3 regions of the Streptomyces sp. NPDC046931 genome follow, and region 3 is predicted to be linked to each of the others. Evidence: riboswitches for the same ligand, from Rfam matches in the RefSeq annotation. Region 3 holds a riboswitch; each other region holds the start of a gene.

The links. A riboswitch is a leader RNA that binds a small molecule or an ion and turns the genes downstream of it on or off. The one in region 3 is predicted to bind cyclic di-AMP.
Region 1: another riboswitch for cyclic di-AMP. It lies ahead of ABZ876_RS26395 (M23 family metallopeptidase); the one in region 3 lies ahead of ABZ876_RS02895 (NlpC/P60 family protein).
Region 2: another riboswitch for cyclic di-AMP. It lies ahead of ABZ876_RS10180 (transglycosylase family protein); the one in region 3 lies ahead of ABZ876_RS02895 (NlpC/P60 family protein).

What each region holds. Positions count from the first base shown of each region.
Region 1 covers NZ_JBEYWX010000017.1:44,289-51,725, reverse strand. The annotation lists gene ABZ876_RS26405 (pitrilysin family protein) at 1-641, shown strand, start outside; gene ABZ876_RS26400 (pitrilysin family protein) at 638-2,026, shown strand; cyclic di-AMP (ydaO/yuaA leader) riboswitch at 2,262-2,441, shown strand; gene ABZ876_RS26395 (M23 family metallopeptidase) at 2,454-3,206, shown strand; gene ABZ876_RS26390 (GntR family transcriptional regulator) at 3,406-4,104, shown strand; gene ABZ876_RS26385 (HPr family phosphocarrier protein) at 4,340-4,621, opposite strand; gene ABZ876_RS26380 (GNAT family N-acetyltransferase) at 4,797-7,437, shown strand, end outside.
Region 2 covers NZ_JBEYWX010000004.1:91,901-99,337, reverse strand. The annotation lists gene ABZ876_RS10190 (cytochrome P450) at 30-1,349, shown strand; gene ABZ876_RS10185 (transglycosylase family protein) at 1,528-2,622, shown strand; cyclic di-AMP (ydaO/yuaA leader) riboswitch at 2,821-2,985, shown strand; gene ABZ876_RS10180 (transglycosylase family protein) at 2,990-3,685, shown strand; gene eno (phosphopyruvate hydratase) at 4,008-5,294, shown strand; gene ABZ876_RS10170 (septum formation initiator family protein) at 5,395-5,871, shown strand; gene ABZ876_RS10165 (DUF501 domain-containing protein) at 5,938-6,621, shown strand; gene ABZ876_RS10160 (Ppx/GppA phosphatase family protein) at 6,618-7,437, shown strand, end outside.
Region 3 covers NZ_JBEYWX010000001.1:638,093-645,529, reverse strand. The annotation lists gene ABZ876_RS02905 (hypothetical protein) at 115-468, shown strand; gene ABZ876_RS02900 (tellurite resistance/C4-dicarboxylate transporter family protein) at 446-1,414, opposite strand; gene ABZ876_RS02895 (NlpC/P60 family protein) at 1,526-2,749, opposite strand; cyclic di-AMP (ydaO/yuaA leader) riboswitch at 2,758-2,926, opposite strand; gene pcrA (DNA helicase PcrA) at 3,179-5,734, shown strand; gene ABZ876_RS02885 (peptidoglycan DD-metalloendopeptidase family protein) at 5,819-7,435, opposite strand.

The sequences.
Region 1 (7,437 bases), on a different contig from region 3:
GCGAGCAGCTGCGCGAGGTCGTCGAGGAGGAGGTCCCGGCGCGCGCCCTGATGGGCGCCTACCGGCTGCCGCACGACGGCACGCGCGCGTGCGACGCGGCGGATCTGGCCCTCACCATCCTCGGCGGCGGCGAGTCCTCCCGTCTCTACAACCGGCTCGTACGGCGTGACCGCACCGCCGTCGCCGCCGGCTTCGGCCTGCTCCGGCTCGCCGGGGCGCCCTCGCTGGGCTGGCTGGATGTGAAGACCTCCGGCGACGTCGAGGTGCCCGTCATCGAGTCCGCCATCGACGAGGAGCTCGCCCGGTTCGCCGAGGAGGGCCCCACGACCGAGGAAATGGAGCGTGCCCAGGCCCAGTTGGAGCGTGAGTGGCTCGACCGGCTCGGCACGGTCGCCGGCCGCGCCGACGAACTGTGCCGGTACGCCGTGCTGTTCGGCGACCCGCAGCTCGCCCTGACCGCCGTGCGACGGGTGCTCGCCGTCACCGCCGAGGAGGTGCGGGAGGTCGCGAAGGCCCGCCTGCGCCCCGACAACCGCGCGGTGCTCGTGTACGAGCCGGTCGCGGCCGGGGCCGAGACCACGGAAGCCGCCGAGAACACCGGCGCCGAAGGCACCAGCAACGACGAGGAGTCGGCGAAGTGACCGAGCTCGCGACCATGGACTTCCACCCGCAGCCCCAGCCCGGCACGGCCCGGCCCTGGGCGTTCCCCGAGCCCGAACGCGGCGCGCTGGACAACGGTCTGACGGTGCTGCGCTGCCACCGCCCCGGCCAGCAGGTCGTCGCCGTCGAGGTGCTCCTCGACGCGCCCCTGGACGCTGAGCCGGCCGGCCTCGACGGCGTCGCCACGATCATGGCGCGCGCCTTCTCCGAAGGCACCGACAAGCACTCGGCCGAGGAGTTCGCCGCCGAGCTGGAGCGCTGCGGCGCCACCCTCGACCAGCATGCCGACCACCCCGGTGTGCGCCTGTCCCTCGAAGTGCCGGTCTCCCGCCTTCCGAAGGCGCTCGGACTGCTCGCCGACGCCCTGAGGTCACCGGCGTTCGACGACAGCGAGGTCGAGCGCCTGGTGCGCAACCGCCTCGACGAGATCCCGCACGAGACCGCCAACCCGGCCCGCCGCGCCGCCAAGGAGCTCTCCAAGCAGCTGTTCCCGGCGTCCTCGCGGATGTCGCGCCCGCGCCAGGGCACCGAGGAGACGGTCGCGGCCATCGACTCCGCGGCGGTCCGCGCCTTCTACGAGCGGCATGTGCGGCCCTCGACCGCCGCCGCCGTCGTGGTCGGCGACCTCACCGGCGTCGACCTCGACGCGCTCCTCGGCGAGACGCTCGGGGCCTGGACGGCGGCGCCCGCCAAGCCGCGTCCCGCGCCCCCGGTGACCGCGGACGACAGCGGCCGCGTGGTCATCGTCGACCGCCCCGGCGCGGTCCAGACGCAGCTGCTCATCGGCCGCGTCGGCGCCGACCGCCACGACCGGGTGTGGCCCGCACAGGTGCTCGGTACGTACTGCCTCGGCGGCACCCTCACCTCCCGCCTGGACCGCGTCCTGCGCGAGGAGAAGGGCTACACCTACGGTGTGCGGGCGTTCGGCCAGGTGCTGCGTTCCGTGCCCGACGGCACCGGCGCCGCGATGCTGGCCATCAGCGGTTCCGTCGACACGCCGAACACCGGCCCCGCGCTCGACGACCTCTGGAAGGTGCTGCGCACCCTCGCCGCCGAGGGATTGACGGACGCCGAGCGAGACGTCGCCGTGCAGAACCTGGTGGGTGTGGCACCGCTCAAGTTCGAGACCGCGGCGGCCGTCGCGAGCACGCTCGCCGACCAGGTCGAACAGCACCTGCCGGACGACTACCAGTCGACGCTGTATCAGAAGCTCGCCGAGACGGGCACGGTCGAGGCCACGGCCGCGGTCGTGAACGCCTTCCCCGTGGACCGTCTGGTGACCATCCTGGTGGGCGACGCCGCGCAGATCGAGGAGCCCGTCAAGGCGCTCGGCATCGGTGAAGTCCGCGTCGTACGGGCGGAGTAGAGACGCCTCGTACGCGTCCGGGACGGCGACGTTCCGAAGGGGCCCTGGTGACGTCTTGCGTCACCAGGGCCCGCTCGTTCGGGCTCACTCGTGAGTTTGTCCGTATTGCCACAGAGACCGCCCCTCTGCCCTGTGGGATGCGCTACAAACCCCCTGATCGGTTTGCCGACCCGAAGAGAGCGCTTCTAGCGTCTGTCGGGCTGTCCGTCAGGCAGTGCGCCGCACCCGCGGCACCGGACAGCCATCGCCGAGTCCCCGTACGGCGCGAGCCAGGGGAGCCGGGGACCCACCTTGCCCTCGCGCCTTCGCGGCTGGGGGCTCATGCAGTCCCTGGGGTGAATCGGGCGTCAGCCCGTAGGAGACCTTCCTGCTCCGAACCCGTCAGCTAACCCGGTAGGCGAGAGGGAAGGAAAGGACCAGCCACTTCATGGCGTTCACCTGCGCCACCGGGAAGCACCGCCGTCCGAGCCGCATGCGGCGTACGACCACGAACGCCATGGGCGTCGCGGCGCTCAGCACCACCGGCGTCATCGGCACCCTCGCCGCCCCGGCCTTCGCCGCCGGGCAGCCCGTCCAGGAGACCGGACTGATCCGGGCCCTCGCCCTCGGCGACTCGGTCGCGGAGAAGATCGACGCCCAGGCAGCCGCCCAGAAGCAGGCCGCCGAGCAGAAGAAGGCCGCGGAGGCGGCGCGCAGGCAGGCCGCGGAGAAGGCGCGCAAGGAACGTGAGGCCAAGGAGCGCGCGGCCCGTGAGGCCGAGCGCGAGCGTCTCAACGCGTATGTGACGCCTGTCTTCCACTCCTACGTCTCCACCGGCTACAAGTCCGGCGGCTCCCTGTGGTCCTCCGGCACCCACACCGGCATCGACTTCCACGCCGCCACGGGCACGCCCGTGCACGCCGTGGGCTCGGGCACCGTCGTCGAGATCGGCTGGGGCGGCGCGTACGGCAACCAGATCGTCATCAAGATGAACGACGGCACGTACACGCAGTACGGTCATCTGTCGTCCATCGGTGTCTCCGTGGGCCAGAGCGTCACTCCCGGCCGGCAGATCGGTCTGTCCGGGGCCACCGGCAACACCACCGGTCCCCACCTCCACTTCGAGGCGCGCACGAGCCAGGAGTACGGCTCCGACATCGACCCCGTCGCCTATCTCAGGTCGCACGGCGTGAACGTCTGACGGCCGGCCGCCGTGCGGCGCGCCCGGATGTGATGGCCCCGGCTCACCGGCCGGGGCCATCATTGTTTCGAACTGTTGTCTGTCCAAAAAATATCCATGGAATCCGGTCTGCCGTCGGAAATTCGGCCCCGCTGCAATAGAGTCGACGGAACACACGTCAACCGTCGACGTTTCACGGGGTTTAAGGCGGAGGTCGGTCATGCGTATTCCGGCGCACTCGGTATGCACGGCGATCCGTGATGACATCGTCGCGGGTGTCTACGAGCGCGGCGGCCGGCTCACCGAGGAGCTCCTGGCCCGCCGCTACGGCGTCTCCCGTGTCCCCGTGCGCGAGGCCCTGCGGACCCTGGAGGCCGAGGGCTTCGTCGTCACCCGCAGACACGCGGGCGCGTGTGTCGCGGAGCCCACCGATCAGGAGGCCGCCGACCTGCTGGAGATGCGCATGCTGCTGGAGCCGCTGGGGGCCGCTCGGGCCGCCCAGCGCCGCACCGCGGCCCATCTCAAGGTGCTGCGCGGCCTGGTCAGGCTGGGCCAGGAGCGCGCCAGGAGGGGCACCGGCGAGGATCTGCGCTCTCTGGGCGGATGGTTTCACGAGACGCTGGCCCAGTCCTGTGGGAGCCCCGCGCTCACCTCGACGCTCGGCCAGCTGCGGCACAAGATCGCCTGGATGTACACGGTCGAGGTGCCGGCCAACCCCGTGGAGTCGTGGGCCGAGCACGGCGGCATCGTGGACGCCGTCGCACGCGGGGACAGTGAGCGGGCGCGCGCCCTCACGGCGCTGCACGCCGAGCGCGCGACGGCCGCGCACCGGCTGCGCTTCCCCGGCGCGGGGGGCGACCGCGCGGAACGTGTGAGGACTTCGCAACATGCCGTAAACGTGTCGGGGGTCCGGCATTAACACGGACGCCGTATACAAAGAGGGATATTCGGCGGGGTCTATTTCCGCTGTCCTCGTTCTCATGCGCACGACCAAATCGGCGTGCGTGATTCCGGCGTGCCGCGCTTAATTCTCGCGACGGTGCCGCATTTCTCGTACGGCCGGGCCGAGGCGCAATTCGGTGGTGCCCGAAGACGGCGGAAGCCGCGTCCGACCCGAGGGCGGCGCGGCTTCCATGACCGTGGTGTGCGAAGGGTCAGACCGTCTCGGGAAGCTCCTCGAGCCCCTCGGCGACCAGCTTGGCCAGGCGGTCCAGCGCGGCATCCGCACCTTCCGCGTCCGAGGCCAGGACAACCTCCTCGCCGCCCTGGGCGCCCAGGCTGAGAACCGCCAGCATGGAGGCGGCGTTGACGGGGTTGCCGCCGGCCTTGGTGATGGTCACGGGGATCCCGGAGGCCGTGGCTGCCCGGACGAAGATGGAGGCGGGGCGGGCGTGGAGGCCCTCGGCCCAGCCGACGTTGACGCGGCGCTCAGCCATGTGTTGCTGCCCTTCAGGAGTTCAGGGTTGTCTAGACCAGTTTTCCATATGATGAAGCGTTCCCGGACCGGGCGGAAGCCCCCTCCCCGGGCGGGTCCGCATGTTGGACGGCGCCCGCTCGGTTCCCCCAGCCTGCCTCGCGCTGTTGTCGGACGCGAGCCGTACTCTGGGGCCCATGCAGACCGCGTCGGACCGGTACGAGTATCCCGCCCACTGGGAGGCCGACGTGGTGCTGCGCGACGGCGGCACCGCGCGCATCAGACCCATCACCGCCGGCGACGCCGAGCGCCTCGTCAGCTTCTACGAGCAGGTCTCGGACGAGTCGAAGTACTACCGCTTCTTCGCTCCGTACCCCCGGCTGTCCGCCAGGGACGTCCACCGCTTCACGCACCACGACTTCGTGGACCGGGTGGGACTCGCGGCCACGATCGGCGGCGAGTTCATCGCCACCGTCCGCTACGACCGCATCGGGGCCGACGGCAGGGCCGCCTCCGCGCCGGCCGACGAGGCCGAGGTGGCCTTCCTCGTGCAGGACGCGCACCAGGGACGCGGGGTCGCGTCCGCCCTCCTCGAACACATCGCGGCGGTCGCCAGGGAGCGTGGCATCCGCCGGTTCGCCGCCGAGGTGCTGCCCGCCAACACCAGGATGATCAAGGTGTTCACCGACGCGGGGTATCAGCAGAAGCGCAGCTTCGAGGACGGTGTCGTACACCTGGAGTTCGGCCTGGAGCCCACCGACCGGTCGCTGGCCGTGCAGCGGGCGCGGGAGCAGCGGGCCGAGGCGCGATCGGTGCAGCGACTGCTCGCGCCCGGCTCGGTCGCCGTGATCGGGGTGGGCCGCACACCCGGGGGAGTGGGCCGCAGCCTCCTCGGCAACCTCAAGGACGGCGGCTACACCGGCCACCTGTACGCGGTGAACAAGGCCTTCGAGGCCGACCCGATGGAACTCGACGGGGTGCCCGCCCACCGCTCCGTCCGCGAGATCCCCGAGCCGGTGGACCTCGCGGTCGTCGCCGTCCCCGCGGAGCACGTCCCCGAGGTCGTCGCCGAGTGCGGCGAGCACGGGGTGCAGGGGCTCGTGGTGATCTCCGCGGGATACGCCGAGAGCGGGCCGGAGGGACGGGAGCGCCAGCGGGAGCTGGTGCGGCAGGCCCGGTCGTACGGGATGCGGATCATCGGGCCCAACGCCTTCGGGATCATCAACACCTCGCCGGACGTCCGGCTCAACGCCTCCCTCGCGCCCGAGATGCCGCGCACCGGGCGCATAGGGCTGTTCGCCCAGTCCGGCGCCATCGGCATCGCACTGCTCTCCCGGCTGCACCGCCGCGGCGGAGGCGTCACCGGGGTGACCGGCGTGTCGACGTTCGTCTCCTCCGGAAACCGGTCGGACGTCTCGGGCAACGACGTCCTCCAGTACTGGTACGAGGACGCGGACACCGACGTCGCCCTGATGTACCTGGAAACCATCGGCAGCCCGCGCAAGTTCAACCGGCTCGCACGGCGCACGGCGGCGGCCAAGCCCCTGGTCGTGGTGCAGGGCGCGCGGCACGGAAGCGCCCCCCAGGGCCATGCCGTACGGGCCACGCGCCTGCCGCACGCCACGGTCTCCGCGCTGCTGCGGCAGGCCGGGGTGATCCGGGTGGACACGATCACGGAACTGGTGGACGCGGGGCTGCTGCTGGCCCGCCAGCCGCTGCCCGCCGGGCCCCGGGTGGCGATCCTCGGCAACTCCGAGTCGCTGGGCCTGCTGACCTACGACGCGTGCCTGACGGAAGGGCTGCGCCCGTTGCCGCCGCTCGACCTGACGACGGAGGCGTCGGCCGAGGACTTCCGCGGGGCGCTGACCACGGCGCTGGCCGGCGACGCCTGCGATGCCGTCGTCGTGACGGCCATACCGGCGGTGGGGGAGACCTCGGCCGGGGACGCCGCCCTGGCGGAGGCCCTCCGTTCGGCCGCCGCGGCTGCCCCCGCCAAGCCGGTGCTCGTGGTCCACGTCGAGCTGGGCGGGCTCGCCGAGGCTCTGTCCGCCGCGGCCAGCACCTCGCCCCAGGCCCAGCGCACCGACCCCCCACGCCCGGCGGAACGGCCGCCGGCCACGGTTCAGGCCCCGGCCGATGCCCGCCTGATCCCCGCCTACCCCGCCGCGGAACGCGCCGTCCGGGCTCTGGCCCAGGCGGTCAGATACGCCCAGTGGCGACGGGACGCCGCCGACCCCGGCAAGGTGCCCGAGTACGACGACATCGACGAGAAGGGCGCCGCCGCGCTGATCGCGAGGCTGCTCGCCGAGGGCCAGGGCCTCACGCTCGGCACGGACGAGACCTGCGACCTGCTCGCGCGCTACGGCATCCATGTCCGCAGGGCCCTTCCCGCGCCCACCCCCGAGGCCGCCGCCCGGGCCGCCCGCGCGATCGGCTACCCGGTCGCTCTCAAGGCCACCGCACCCAATCTGCGGCACCGCGCCGACCTGGGCGGGGTACGCCTCGACCTGGCCGACGAGGAGCAACTGCTGCGCGCGTACACCGAGTTGACCGAGCTGTTCGGAAAGCCCGAAGAGCTGCGGCCGGTCGTGCAGGGCATGGCGCCACGCGGCGTGGACACGCTCATACGCGCCGTGATCGACCCGGCGGCCGGGGCCGTGCTCTCGTTCGGCCTCGCGGGGGCCGCCTCGCAACTGCTCGGCGACATGGCGCACCGTTTGATTCCGGTCACCGACCGCGACGCAACCTCCCTGGTCCGAGCGATCCGGACTGCCCCGCTCCTGTTCGGCTGGCGGGGCTCCGCACCCGTCGACACGCCTGCCCTCGAACAGCTGATGT
Region 2 (7,437 bases), on a different contig from region 3:
GACGGGGCGGGCGTGGATACCGTCGAGGAGTGACCGACCAGCACCAGCCCGCCTGCCCCTCTTCCACCTCCGCTCCCGAACTCTTCACCTGGGAGTTCGCCGCCGATCCCTACCCCGCTTACGCCTGGCTCCGCGAGCACGCCCCCGTGCACCGGACGCGGCTGCCGAGCGGTGTGGAGGCCTGGCTGGTCACCCGGTACGCCGACGCCAAGGAGGCCCTCGCCGACCAGCGGCTCAGCAAGAATCCGGCGCATCACGACGAGCCCGCGCACGCCAAGGGGAAGACCGGCATCCCCGGCGAGCGCAAGGCCGAGCTGATGACGCACCTGCTCAACATCGACCCGCCGGACCACACCCGGCTGCGCCGGCTGGTCTCCAAGGCGTTCACTCCGCGCCGCGTCGCCGAGTTCGCGCCTCGCGTGCAGGAGCTGGCCGATCAGCTCATCGACCGGTTCGCGGACCGCGGCTGTGCCGATCTCATTCACGAGTTCGCCTTCCCGCTCCCCATCTACGCGATCTGCGACATGCTCGGAGTCCCCCGTGAGGACCAGGACGACTTCCGGGACTGGGCGGGCATGATGATCCGGCACCAGGGAGGCCCCCGGGGCGGGGTCGCACGGTCCGTGAAGAAGATGCGCGGGTACCTCGCCGACCTCATCCACCGCAAGCGCGAGGCTCTGCCCGACGCCCCCGGACCCGGCGAGGACCTCATCTCCGGCCTCATCCGCGCCTCCGACCACGGTGAGCACCTCACCGAGAACGAGGCCGCCGCCATGGCCTTCATCCTGCTCTTCGCCGGGTTCGAGACCACCGTCAACCTCATCGGCAACGGTACGTACGCCCTTCTCACCCACCCCGGGCAGCGGGCCCGCCTCCAGACCTCGCTCGCCCGCGGCGAGAGGGATCTCCTCGCCACCGGCGTCGAGGAACTCCTGCGCTACGACGGCCCGGTGGAGCTGGCCACCTGGCGGTTCGCCACCCGGCCGCTCACCATCGGCGGGCAGGACATCGCCCCCGGCGACCCCGTGCTCGTGGTGCTCGCCTCCGCGGACCGGGATCCGGAGCGGTTCGCCGACCCCGGGGTCCTCGACCTCGCCCGCCGCGACAACCAGCACCTCGGTTACGGCCACGGCATCCACTACTGCCTCGGCGCCCCCCTCGCCCGGCTGGAGGGACAGACCGCCCTCGCCACACTCCTCACCCGTCTCCCCGACCTGCGACTCGCGGTGGATTCTGCCGATCTGCGCTGGCGCGGAGGGCTCATCATGCGCGGATTGCGCACGCTTCCTGTGGAGTTCACACCAGTTCCGGAGAAAGATCACCGACATAGCGCCCGCGGGGCGAAGTGAGGTGGCGGACACGCCGACGGTCACAGGAAGGTGACATTTTCTCAACTCCGTGATCTTCACGTGATCTGCGCTGCATTAACTTGTGACAAGTGATCGTCTGGTTATACGTTCACGCAGCAGCACGGCGGTACGCCACGGCCGCCGCGTTGGTCACTGCTGTCGTGTGAAAGGCAACCGCATGCTCTCCGGGAACGGTCGTCACCGTCGCCCTCGCCAGGCTCCTGCACTCCTCGTCGCGGCGGGGGTGACCGGATCAGCGATCGCCATCCCGCTCCTCGGCGCCACCGGTGCGAGTGCGGCCAGCGGCACGACCTGGGACCGGGTCGCGGAATGCGAGAGCGGCGGGACCTGGAGCGCCGACACCGGCAACGGCCGCTACGGCGGACTCCAGTTGACACAGGAGGACTGGGACAGGTACGGCGGTCTCGACTACGCCCAGCGCCCCGACCAGGCCAGCCGCTCGCAGCAGATCGCCGTCGCCGAGAAGATCCTCGAAGACCGGGGTGTCTCCATCTGGAGCACCTGCGGACTGGTCTCCGGCCTGAGCAAGGACTCGGCTGCCGCGGACGTCGACACGGGCCTGGCCGGCGACTCCTCCGGCGGCGGCTCCTTCTCGTCCTCGTACTCCGGCATGGGTGACGGACTGTCCCAGTCATCCAACTGGTCCCAGCAGTCCCATTCATCGAAGTCCTCCGGGCCGTCCGCCTCGGCTCCGTCGTCGCCCTCTTCGCCGTCTTCCTCCTCCGCGTCCCCGTCGTCGCCCTCATCCCCGTCCTCCACACCGTCCTCCTCGTCTCCCTCCTCTCCCTGGTCCTCCTCCTCGTCCTCGCCCTCGACATCGGCCACCGACCCCACCGAGAGCGGCACCGATGGCGGATCGGGGAGTCTGCTCGGCGCGCTCACGGCCACGACGAAGCGCGACGGTGCGGACAAGCCCGGGCAGAGCGGCGCGCCTTCGGATGCGGACGAGGCCTCGGGTGCCGGCCGTCACCGGGGTGACAGTGCCGACGAGAGCGCCGCGGACGGCCGTACCGGCGACACGGCCGGCCGTCACGCCTCCCGTGGTGCCACCGCCGCGCGGGACACCGTCGACGACTCGTACACCGTGCGCCCCGGGGACAATCTGTCGGCGATCGCCGACTCCCTTGACGTCAAAGGTGGATGGGCCGCCCTCTATGACGCGAACAAGAAGACGGTCGGCGCCGATCCCGACCTCATCGTTCCCGGTCAGAGCCTTGCGCTCGCGGACGAGTCGTCCGGGGACGATTCCTGAACTCGCCTCTGACCGGCGGCACTTCGCGCCCTGCTTCGCGCTGAATGTCCGGTTTGGCGAGAGTGAGACATGAGTCTCATAAGCCCTGATCGTCTTTGAAATTGGGGCGATCGAATGCTTACGGTCGTGATCGCTCGCCACAGCGGGCCCCGACGGTCGCAACGCCGAATCCTGCCAGCGGCCGTACGGGAACAGTCGTCGCGTCAAGCGCCGTAGGCAGGAGCGGGGGACCCAAGGTAGGTGCCGCACCCGGGAGTTGACCGGGCGGCTAGGGGTGGAGCCGCGCGCCGAGAGGTGCGCGGCCGGGCAACTCAACCGGCCCGAACCCGACAGCTCACCTCGCAGGCGTCGGTGAGGGGATCGAACCATGCTGTGTTCCGGTAAGGGTAAGCACCGCCGCCCGTCCAAGGCCGTCCGCGCCATTGCACTCGCCGGTGTCACCGGCGCCGCCGTCGCCGCCCCGCTGATGGCGGCCGGCAACGCCTCCGCCGCAACCGCCTCCCAGTGGGACGCCGTCGCCCGGTGCGAGTCCGGCGGCAACTGGTCCATCAACACCGGCAACGGCTTCTACGGCGGTCTGCAGTTCACCAACTCGACCTGGGCCGCGTACGGCGGCACCGCCTACGCCCCGCGGGCAGACCTGGCCTCCGAGGGACAGCAGATCGCCGTCGCCGAGAAGGTCCTCGCGGGCCAGGGCAAGGGCGCCTGGCCGGTCTGCGGCACGGGTCTGTCCAGCACCCCCTACAGCGGTGCCGCGGCCTCCACCGGCAACTCGAGCGGCGCCGGCAGCTCCGCGAAGAGCACCACCACCCGCTCCACCGAGCACCAGACAGCCAACCGCTCCGCGCAGCGCCCGGCCCCTCGTAAGACCGTCACCACCCCGACCGGCAAGAAGGTCGAGAAGGGCGACGGCGAGTACAAGGTCGTCAAGGGCGACACCCTCAGCTCGATCGCCGAGCGGCACCACGTCCAGGGCGGCTGGGAGAAGCTGTTCCAGCTGAACAAGGACATCATCGAGGATGCCGACATCATCTACCCGGGCCAGCAGCTGCACCTGAAGTGACAGCCGGCCGGTCCCTGACGGCTGTCCGTCGGCCGGCCCCCAGTGCCTTCACCAGCGCGGCCCCCGGAGCGGGGGCCGCGTGAGGACCGCCCCCGTTCCCACGGGCTCCCCGCTCCGGTGCGTGTTCCCCCGTACGCGCCGGAGCGGGGCTTTTTGCTTCCGCGCCCCCTCTTGGCCCCCCGCCTTTGTTCCGTACTGGAACAATGGGTACCGTCACCCTGTCCACGGGACGGTCGGTCGGCTGGCCGCCGCCCCGGGGCGGTTAGGCTCTAGGCGCAAGGCACACCAGCCCCGCACCAACAGCGTCACATCCACGAAGGAGATGCTCGTGCCGTCCATCGACGTCGTCGTAGCCCGGGAAATCCTGGACTCCCGAGGCAACCCCACGGTCGAGGTCGAGGTCGGCCTCGACGACGGCAGCACGGGTCGTGCCGCCGTTCCCTCCGGCGCCTCCACCGGCGCCTTCGAGGCCATCGAGCTCCGTGACGGAGACCCGAACCGCTACCAGGGCAAGGGTGTCGAGAAGGCCGTCCTCGCGGTCATCGAGCAGATCGGCCCGGAGCTGGTCGGCTACGACGCCACCGAGCAGCGCCTGATCGACCAGGCCATGTTCGACCTGGACGCGACCGACAACAAGGGCTCCCTCGGCGCCAACGCCATCCTGGGCGTCTCCCTCGCCGTCGCCCACGCCGCCTCCGAGGCCAGCGACCTCCCGCTCTTCCGCTACCTGGGCGGCCCGAACGCGCACCTGCTGCCGGTGCCGATGATGAACATCCTGAACGGCGGCTCGCACGCCGACTCCAATGTGGACATCCAGGAGTTCATGATCGCCCCGATCGGCGCGGAGTCCTTCTCCGAGGCCCTGCGCTGGGGCACCGAGGTCTACCACACGCTGAAGAAGGTGCTGAAGGGCAAGGGCCTGTCCACCGGCCTCGGCGACGAGGGCGGCTTCGCCCCGAACCTCGGTTCCAACCGTGAGGCCCTCGACCTCATCCTCGAGGCGATCAAGCAGGCCGGGTACGTCCCCGGCGAGCAGATCGCCCTCGCGCTCGACGTCGCCGCCTCCGAGTTCTACAAGGACGGCAAGTACCTCTTCGAGGGCAAGGAGCGCTCCGCCGCCGAGATGACGGAGTACTACGAGGAGCTCGTCGCGGCCTACCCGCTCGTCTCCATCGAGGACCCGCTGTTCGAGGACGACTGGGCCGGCTGGAAGGTCATCACCGACAAGCTCGGCGACAAGGTCCAGCTGGTCGGCGACGACCTGTTCGTCACCAACCCCGAGCGCCTCGCCCGCGGCATCGAGGAGGGCGCCGCCAACGCCCTGCTGGTCAAGGTCAACCAGATCGGCTCGCTGACCGAGACCCTGGACGCCGTCGAGCTGGCCCAGCGCAACGGCTTCAAGTGCATGATGTCCCACCGCTCCGGCGAGACCGAGGACGTCACCATCGCCGACCTGGCCGTCGCCACCAACTGCGGCCAGATCAAGACCGGAGCCCCGGCCCGCTCCGAGCGCGTCGCCAAGTACAACCAGCTGCTGCGCATCGAGGAGATCCTGGACGACGCCGCGGTGTACGCCGGCCGCAGCGCCTTCCCGCGCTTCAAGGGCTGAGCGGCCAGGGCCGCGCCCGAGCCAGTCGTCCGTACGTCCCCGTACGCGGTCCCGTACCGTGTGCGGGGACGTACGCACGTGTGAAGGGGAGGCGGGAGACATGGCCGTGAAGGACCGTGACCGGTTCTCCACCGCGACCAGGCTGCGGCTGCTCGGAGAGCAGACGGCGGCCCGGGTGTACCGCTCCCAGACCAGACGCCAGGCCCGCCGCTCCCGGCTCACGGGCCGGGCCGCCCTGCTCGCGCTCGTCCTGTGCTCGCTGGTCGTGGCGCTCGCGTACCCGATACGGCAGTACGTCTCCCAGCGCGCCGAGATCGCCGACATGGAGCGGCAGCGGCAGGAGGCCCGCAACCGGGTCGAGCAACTGCGCGACCTCAAGGCGCGCTGGCAGGACGACGCGTACGCGCAGCAGCAGATCCGGAAGCGGCTGCACTATGTGATGCCGGGGGAGACCGGGTACACCGTGGTCGACCCGGACCCGGCCAGGCAGTCCCGTGTGCACCGGACGGCCCTCGCGCGCCCCTGGTACGCGGGCGTCTGGGACGGGGTGGACAAGGCCGACGCGTCCGACCGGTGAGCCCGGCCCAGAGCCCGACAGTGCCCGACAGTGCCTGACAGAGACACAAGAGAGACTTCGTACCGCATGGAAACGCCCCCGCCGCCCACCCCGCGCACCGAGCCCACGGACGCGGATGTCGAGGCCATCCAGCAGCAGCTCGGCCGAACCCCGCGCGGGCTGTGCGCGATCGCGCACCGCTGCCCGTGTGGGCAGCCGGACGTCGTGGAGACGGCTCCGAGGCTCCCCGACGGCACCCCGTTCCCGACGACGTACTACCTGACCTGCCCGCGCGCCGCCTCCGCGATCGGCACGCTGGAGGCCAACGGCGTCATGAAGGAGATGACGGAGCGCCTGGGGACCGACCCGGAGCTGGCCGCCGCCTATCGTGCGGCGCACGAGGACTACATCGCCCGCCGCGACGCCATCGAGGTCCTGGAGGGCTTCCCGAGCGCGGGCGGCATGCCGGACCGGGTCAAGTGCCTGCATGTGCTCGTGGCCCACTCGCTGGCGGCCGGCCCGGGCGTCAACCCGCTCGGCGACGAGGCGATCGCGATGCTGCCGGAGTGGTGGCGCAAGGGCTCGTGTGTGACGCCCGCGGGACCGCCGTCCGGCGACGCGTGGGAGGTGGTGGAGACGTCCGACAGCGGCTGGTTGGCGGTCAATCCCGTCCGCCTCGCCGGCTCCGGGGAGAAGCAGACCGGGGAGAAGCAGGCCGAGGAGAAGCGGGCCGAGGAGAAGCGGGCCGAGGAGAAGGAGAAGGGCCAGTGACACGCGTCGCCGCCGTCGACTGCGGTACGAACTCCATCCGGCTCCTGGTGGCGGACGCCGACCCCCGCACCGGCGAACTCGTCGAGCTGGACCGGCGGATGACGATCGTCCGGCTCGGGCAGGGGGTGGACCGGACCGGGCGCCTCGCCCCGGAGGCGCTCGAGCGCACGTTCGCCGCCTGCCGTGAGTACGCGGAGATCGTCAAGGGCTACGGCGCAGAGCGGCTGCGTTTCGTGGCGACGTCCGCCTCCCGGGACGCCGAGAACAGGGACGAGTTCGTCCGCGGGGTGCTGGACATCCTCGGCGTCGAGCCCGAGGTCATCTCGGGCGACCAGGAGGCGGAGTTCTCCTTCACCGGCGCGACCAGGGAACTGATGGGCCGGGAGCATCTCGCCAGGCCCTATCTGGTCGTGGACATCGGCGGCGGTTCCACGGAGTTCGTCGTAGGCGAGGATCACGTGCGCGCCGCCCGGTCCGTCGACATCGGCTGCGTGCGCATGACGGAACGTCACCTTGTGCGCAATGGGGTGGTCGGCGACCCGCCCACCGAGGAGCAGATCGCCGCCATACGGTCCGACATCGAGGCCGCACTGGACGAGGTGGAGCGGACGGTGCCGCTGCGCGAGGCGCACACCCTGGTCGGCCTCGCCGGCTCGGTCACCACCGTCTCGGCGATCGCCCAGGACCTCCCCGAGTACGACTCCGCACGGATCCACCACTCCCGGATCTCCCTGGACCGCGTCCGGGAGATCACCGAGTGGCTCCTCAGGTCCACCCACGCCGAGCGGGCGGCCATCCCCTCCATGCATCCGGGAC
Region 3 (7,437 bases):
TATAGGGCGCATATATGCGCCGCCCGGTCGCCCCTGAGGCCGGCCGTGCGAGCGCCGTCACACCGCGTGGGCCGGTGTCCGAGCCCTCCGCGCCCCTCACTAGGCTCCGACTCCATGGACGTACTCATCCATCTCCTCGTCGGCCTGCACATCGTCGGGATAGCCGCGCTCCTCGGCGGCTTCCTCACCCAGATGAAGGCGATGGGCCGGGGCACGGCCCGTTTCGTGCCCGGAATGCTGCACGGCGCACTGACCATGCTGGTCACGGGCATGGCCCTGGTCGGCCTCAACCAGGCGGACCACCACCACGTCAACACCATCAAGATCGGGGTCAAGCTGGCCCTGCTGATCGTGATCCTCGGCCTGGTCTACGTGAAGCGCGACGAGGAGCAGGTCGAGAAGCCCCTGTTCGCCCTGGTCGGTGCGCTGACCACGGCGAACGTCTTCATCGCCGTGCTGTGGACCTGACGCCGTCCGCGAGGGACTTGACCGCTCCCACGAGTACCGCACACCAGGCGGCCACCGCGATCCACAGCAGCACCTCGCCGGGACCGCGCAGCCACGCCGCCCGGAGGGGGCCGGCGACGGACAGCGCCGCCACCGCCATCGTTCCCATCGAGAAGACGGTCGGCCAGCGCCGTACGTCGTAGCCGGTGCGCGGCCGGAGCAGTTCGGCCACCGCCAGCACGCAGTACCAGACGAAGGCGAGGGCGAGCAGGGCGATGGTGACGCTCCGCAGGACCGTGTTGTCGTCCTTGTTCCACAGGTACAGGCCGGTGCCGGCGGCGGCGATCAGCCGCGCCCCGGCCACCGCGGAGAGGGCGAGCGCACCGCTCGCCATCCAGTGGTCGCCCGTGCCGGCGGCCACCTGCCGCCGGTCGAAGCACCACAGCCCGGCCACGTAGAAGGCGAGGCCGAGCCAGAAGAGCACCAGCGCGGTGTGGGCGAGCCAGGCCACCCGCAGGCTCGCGGCCAGCACCGCCCCGAGCACCGCGATCCCCTCCAACGCCACGCATCCGAGGAACACCGCCCCGGGCATACCGCGCTCCCAGTTCCGTACGACCAGGAGGACCAGGACAACCCACAGCCCGAAGCCCAGCACGAGGACGGCCTCGGCGAGCTGGGGCCGGTCCAGGGCGGCGAACCGGGTGCCCAGCATGGTGGTGGCCGGGACCACGGTGAGCGCGGCCGGGGAGCCGACGGGCCATTCCGGGCGGCCCCGCAGCAGCCGTACGGCGATGTCGGCTGCCATTCCGAGCCAGGCGGCGGCCGCCAGTGCCAAAAGGACACGCGAGAGGACCTCGTACCCGGTCTGGTGCAGCCCGACCGACAGAACGCCGGTCGCCAACGCGGCGGCCCCGGTGGCGGGCGGACGCTGCGCCCACCAGGTGCGGAGCGCAAAGGAGCCAGACATGCGCCCGATGCTAGGGACGCGCACACGGCTTGCGTACGGGGCACGCGCGCGTGAACCCCGAAAACAACCCCACGCGCGCGTCCTGCCCGACCGGCACCCGCGCCGCCGGTCTCAGGCGGGTCGCACCACGCTGTGGATGATCGACGCGCCGCCGTAGTAGACCGACTCCTCGCGCACGTAGGCACCCGGCTTCGGGGCGTGGATCATCATGCCGTTGCCGATATAGACGCCGACGTGGCTGATGTCGTCGTAGAAGAAGACCAGGTCACCCGGCTGGGCCTCGGAGAGCGGCACCGTCGTGCCGGCGTTCACCTGGTCGTACGTGGTGCGTGGAAGCGTCACCCCGGCGGCCTTCCACGCGGCCTGGGTCAGGCCCGAGCAGTCGTATGACCCGGGGCCCGTCGCTCCCCACACATAAGGCTTGCCGATCTGCGCGCGGGCGAAGGCGAGGGCCTTCGCGGCCTTCGTCGCGTACGAGGAGTCCGCGGCGGAGGATCCCTGCGAGCCGGTCGTCGGGCTCGACGTGCCGGTCGTCGGGCTCGACGTGCCGGTCGTCGGGCTCGAGGCGCCGGTCGTGGGGCTCGAGGCGCCGGTCGTCGGGCTCGGTGACGGCTGCTCCGGCTGCGCGGCCGCCTGCCGCCGGGCCAGCGCCTCCGCCTGGCGCCGGGCCTCCTCCTGCTTCCGCTTCTCGAGCGCGGCGAGCCGCGCCTTCTCCTGCGCGGTCAGCTCGGACAGCAGTTGCCGCGCGTCGGCCAGCTTCTTCTGGACGTCCGTCTTGGCGGACCGCAGCGCCGCCTGCGACTCGGTGAGCGACCGGAGGCTGTCGGTGGCCTCCTGCCGCTTCCTCATCGTCGCGGCCTGGTCGGTGACGTACTGGTCGACCGCCTCCTTCTGACGGCTGGTGAGCCGGCTCATCAGCTGGGTTCGGTCGAAGTAGTCCTGGGGGCTGTCGGCCAGCAGGAAAGTGGCCGTGTCGGGGGCCGCGGCCCCGGTCCGGTACTGCGCGGCGGCGAACGAACCCAGCTCTTCCCGCGCGTCGTTGAGCTTCTGCGTGCGCCGGGCGACGTCGTCGAGGAGCGTGTCGACACTTTGGCGCTGCCTGGTGGTCCTTTCCTTGGCCGCGTTGTATCTGTCGGTGGCCGACTCCGCCTGGCGGTAGAGGTCGTCGACCTTCTTCTCGACTTCCTCGACGCTGGGTCGGCCGTCGGCGGAGGGCGCGGCCTGCGCCGTCTGGGAGAGCAGCGCCATGGAGGTGAGGGCCGCCGTCGCGAGGGCGGGGGTCCGTATGCCCGCGATGCGGGGGCCCGAGGGGCGGGACTTGCGGTGCGGCGCCATGAGAGGCGTCTCCTTCCGTACTCCGCCTACCGGGTTAGCTGTCGGGTTCGGGCGGGTGGTTCCGGAAGGTGTGCCCTACGGCCGTGCCCCACGGGGCGGTCGACCGATTCACCCCAGGTCGGGTGGGTCCCCGGCTCCGGCTGCCATGGGGCGCACCGGATTCGGCAGAGGCCGCGCGGCCCGGCGACCTTCGCCGGTGGGGGTCGTACGGCCTGCCCGGCACGGTAGCCAACTCCTGTGGCCCCTGTGAAGGTTGAGGTGCGATATGCCCGATACGTTTTCGTGGTCTCGACTCCCGGAAACCCTCGTCGAGCGCGGACCGTGAACGGGCGCGTCCGGACGGTGACGCCGGGCCGCGCCCGGGTCGGGGGCGCCGAGTTTTCGGGACGGCGGCCGGTTGTCGGCGGGGCGCCCTAGACTCGGAGAGCGATGAGCAGCCTCTTTGACGACAGCTTCCTGGCGGACCTCCAGGCCACCCCGGCCCATGAGGAGGAGCCCCCGCCGCCCGACGACGATCACGCTCCGGAGCGGGTTCCGGACGATCTGTTCGGCGGTCGGTTCGACCTGCCGCCGGTCCGGGACTCCTACTACCGCGACGGTGCTCCCCGCCCGGCGCTCGACCCGGGGGCGCTGCTCGAGGGGCTGAACGAGAACCAGCGCGCGGCGGTCGTGCACGCCGGCTCCCCGCTGCTCATCGTCGCCGGCGCCGGCTCCGGCAAGACCCGTGTGCTCACACACCGCATCGCCTATCTGCTGGGCGAACGCGGCGTCCATCCCGGGCAGATCCTCGCGATCACCTTCACCAACAAGGCCGCGGGCGAGATGAAGGAGCGCGTCGAGCAGCTCGTCGGCCCGCGCGCGAACGCGATGTGGGTGATGACCTTCCACAGTGCGTGCGTCCGCATCCTGCGCCGCGAGAGCAAGAAGCTCGGCTTCACGTCCTCCTTCTCGATCTACGACGCCGCCGACAGCAAGCGTCTGATGGCGCTCGTCTGCCGCGACCTGGACCTCGACCCCAAGCGGTACCCGCCCAAGTCGTTCAGCGCCAAGATCTCCAACCTCAAGAACGAGCTGATCGACGAGGAGGACTTCGCCGCCCAGGTCGCCGGGGGCACCTCCCAGACGGAGTCCGGGGGAGGGTTCGAGAAGACCCTCGCCCAGGCGTACGCGCTCTACCAGTCGAGGCTCCGCGAGGCGAACGCACTCGACTTCGACGACCTGATCATGACGACGGTCAACCTGCTGCGCGCCTTCCCGGACGTCGCCGAGCACTACCGCCGCCGCTTCCGCCACGTCCTCGTCGACGAGTACCAGGACACCAACCACGCCCAGTACGCCCTGGTCCGCGAGCTGGTCGGCCCGGCGGCCGGCGACCGCCCCGGGGGCGTACCGCCCGGCGAGGACGACCTGCGGCCCGCCGAACTGTGCGTCGTCGGTGACGCCGACCAGTCGATCTACGCCTTCCGCGGCGCCACCATCCGCAACATCCTCCAGTTCGAGGAGGACTACCCGGACGCCACCACGATCCTCCTGGAGCAGAACTACCGCTCCACGCAGACGATCCTGAGCGCCGCCAACGCGGTCATCGAACGCAATGAGTCGCGCCGCCCCAAGAACCTGTGGACCCATGCGGGCGCGGGCGCGCGGATCACCGGCTATGTCGCCGACACGGAGCACGACGAGGCGCAGTTCGTCGCCGACGAGATAGACCGTCTCACCGACCAGGGCGAGGCCAAGGCGGGCGACGTCGCCGTCTTCTACCGCACCAACGCCCAGTCCCGTGTCTTCGAAGAGGTCTTCATCCGCGTCGGCCTGCCCTACAAGGTCGTCGGCGGCGTCCGCTTCTACGAGCGCAAGGAGGTCCGGGACGTCCTGGCCTACCTGCGGGTGCTGGCGAACCCGGAGGACTCCGTTCCGCTGCGGCGCATCCTGAATGTGCCGAAACGGGGCATCGGTGAGCGCGCCGAGGCGATGATCGACGCCCTGGCCCAGCGGGAGAAGATCAGCTTCTCGCAGGCCCTGCGCCGCGTGGACGAGGCGTACGGCATGGCGGCCCGCTCGACGAACGCCGTCAAGCGGTTCAACGCGCTGATGGAGGAGCTGCGGACCATCGTGGAGTCGGGCGTGGGCCCGGCCACGGTCCTGGAAGCCGTCCTGGAACGCACCGGCTATCTGGCCGAACTCCAGGCCTCGACCGACCCCCAGGACGAGACCCGTATCGAGAACCTCCAGGAACTCGCCGCCGTGGCCCTGGAGTTCGAGCAGGAGCGCGGCGAAGGCGCGGCGACCGCGGAGGCACCGGCCCCGGCGGGCACGCTGGCCGACTTCCTGGAGCAGGTCGCCTTGGTCGCCGACTCCGACCAGATCCCCGACGAGGAGGAGGGCAACGGCGTCATCACGCTGATGACCCTGCACACCGCGAAGGGCCTGGAGTTCCCGGTGGTCTTCCTTACCGGCATGGAGGACGGCGTCTTTCCGCACATGCGTGCGCTCGGCCAGACCAAGGAGCTCGAGGAGGAGCGGCGCCTGGCGTACGTCGGCATCACCCGCGCGCGGGAGCGGCTCTACCTCACCCGGTCCGCCATGCGCAGCGCCTGGGGCCAGCCCTCGTACAACCCGCCCTCACGTTTCCTGGAGGAGATCCCGGACCAGCACGTGGAGTGGAAGCGGACGGGCGCATCCTCCGGTACCCCCTCCTCGGGTCCGGTCTCGGGTGTGGCGGCCTCCCTGTCGTCGTCGCTGTCGTCGTCCCGGTCGCGGTCCTCGGCCGCGGGCGCCTCCGGTTTCGCCACCCGCCGGGGCGGTGCGACGGAGAGGCCGGTGGTCTCCCTGGCGGTCGGCGACCGCGTCACCCACGACCAGTTCGGTCTGGGCACGGTGGTCGGCGTGAAGGGCACGGGCGGGAACGCGGAGGCGACTATCGACTTCGGCGACACGAAGCCGAAGCGGCTCCTGCTGCGGTACGCGCCGGTGGAGAAGCTGTAGAGCCGGTAGGCAACCGGTAGACCGCGACGGCCGGGCCCCCGCCGAAGGGCGGGGGCCCGGCCGCGCGTCGATCTGGCGGGTCGGTCAGGTGGGGTTCAGCCCATGGCTGCGCAGCCAGGGCAGCGGGTCTATCGCGGCGCCCCCGCTCGGCCGTACCTCGAAGTGCAGGTGGGGACCGGTGGAGTTGCCGGAGTTGCCGGAGTACGCGATCGGCTGGCCGGCCCTCACGGTCGTCCCGGACGGGACTCGGTAGCTGGAGAGGTGGCAGTACCACGTCTCCGTGCCGTCCATCGCGGTCACGATCATCATGTTGCCGTAGGCGCTGTTCCACTGGGTGCGGACCGTGCCGTCGGTCGCGGCCATGACCGTCGTGCCGTACGACACGGGGAAGTCGATACCGGTGTGCACCGACATCCAGTTGACCCCGGCCTGGCCGAAGTAGGCGCTGAGCCCCCGCTGCATGACCGGCAGTACGAACTTCGGGCGCAGCCGCTCCTTGAGGGCCGCCTCCGCCGCCGCCTTCTTCTTCTCGGCCACCTGCTGGGCCTTGAGGTCGATACGTTCCTGCGTACGGCTCGCCCGGTCCGCGAAGTCGTTCGCGCCCGCGGAGAGGTTCTCGAGCTGCGAGTCCAGCTTGGTGTTCGCGGCGGACGGCACCACCGGCACCGCATCCGACGCGCTCGCCGTGGTCTCCTTGCCGCCGCTGCCGCCCACGCCGACCGTGGCGGCGGCGATCCCGGCCACCCCCATCACACACGCCGACGGCACGGCGACCGTCAGCAGCGCGGAGCGCTTCGCCGGGCTACGGCGCCGGGACCGGCCGGCCGTGCGGGACGCGGCACGCGAGGCCGGCACGGGAGTGATCTCTTCCTGGTCGTCGAGCAGGGGCGCGTCGTCGGACTGCTCACGCAGGGACGCCAAGTCGGTGTCGTCCAGGGCGTGCTGCTCGTACGGAAGCTGTTCGAAGGCGGCGGTGCCCGACTGGTCGAAGGCCTCCGCGGTGTCGAAGACCTGTGTCGCCGGCTGCTCGAAGGACTCGGTCCCGTCGAAGGACTCGCCCCCGTGCAGGTGCGTCGCCGCCGTGGTCGGTGTCTGCTGGTCGTGCGCCGCGTGCTCGGCGATGCCGCCCGAGTTCCACTGGGTGGCGTCGTACGCCCCCGTGTCGAACGTCTGTGTGCCCCAGTCCCACTGCTGGGTCCCGTCGGCGGACTGGCCGGCCTCGAGCCAGGCGTGTGCGTCCCACTGGCCCGTGGCATCGGGGGGTCCGGCCTGCGTGGGGATGCCGACGACCTGCTGGTACCCCATGCCCCAGCCGGCCGTGTCATGGCTGCCGGTGTCGAACGAGGCGTGGTGCTGGGCGGCGTACGGGTCGTAGTGGAGTGTCTCGTGCGTGCCGGTGCCGTACATCTGGTGGCCGTCCGCGCCGAGCGAGGCGTGGCTGCCGGTCCCCCAGTGGGAGGTGTCGTACGAGCCGGTCGCACCGCCCCCCGGGAGGTCACCGAAGAGGGGATCGGCCGAGAAGGCCGTGGCCGTGTGGCCCCCGACGCCGTACGCCGTCGCGGCGGGGTCGGCATGCGACGTGTATTCGGTGAACTCACCGTACTGGCCGCCCTGCCCGCCGTACGACGCGTAGTGCGCCGAGGCCGCATCGGGGGCCGGAGCCGGGGGAGTTGCGGTCCCCGACGGGTGACGGTCGTTCACCA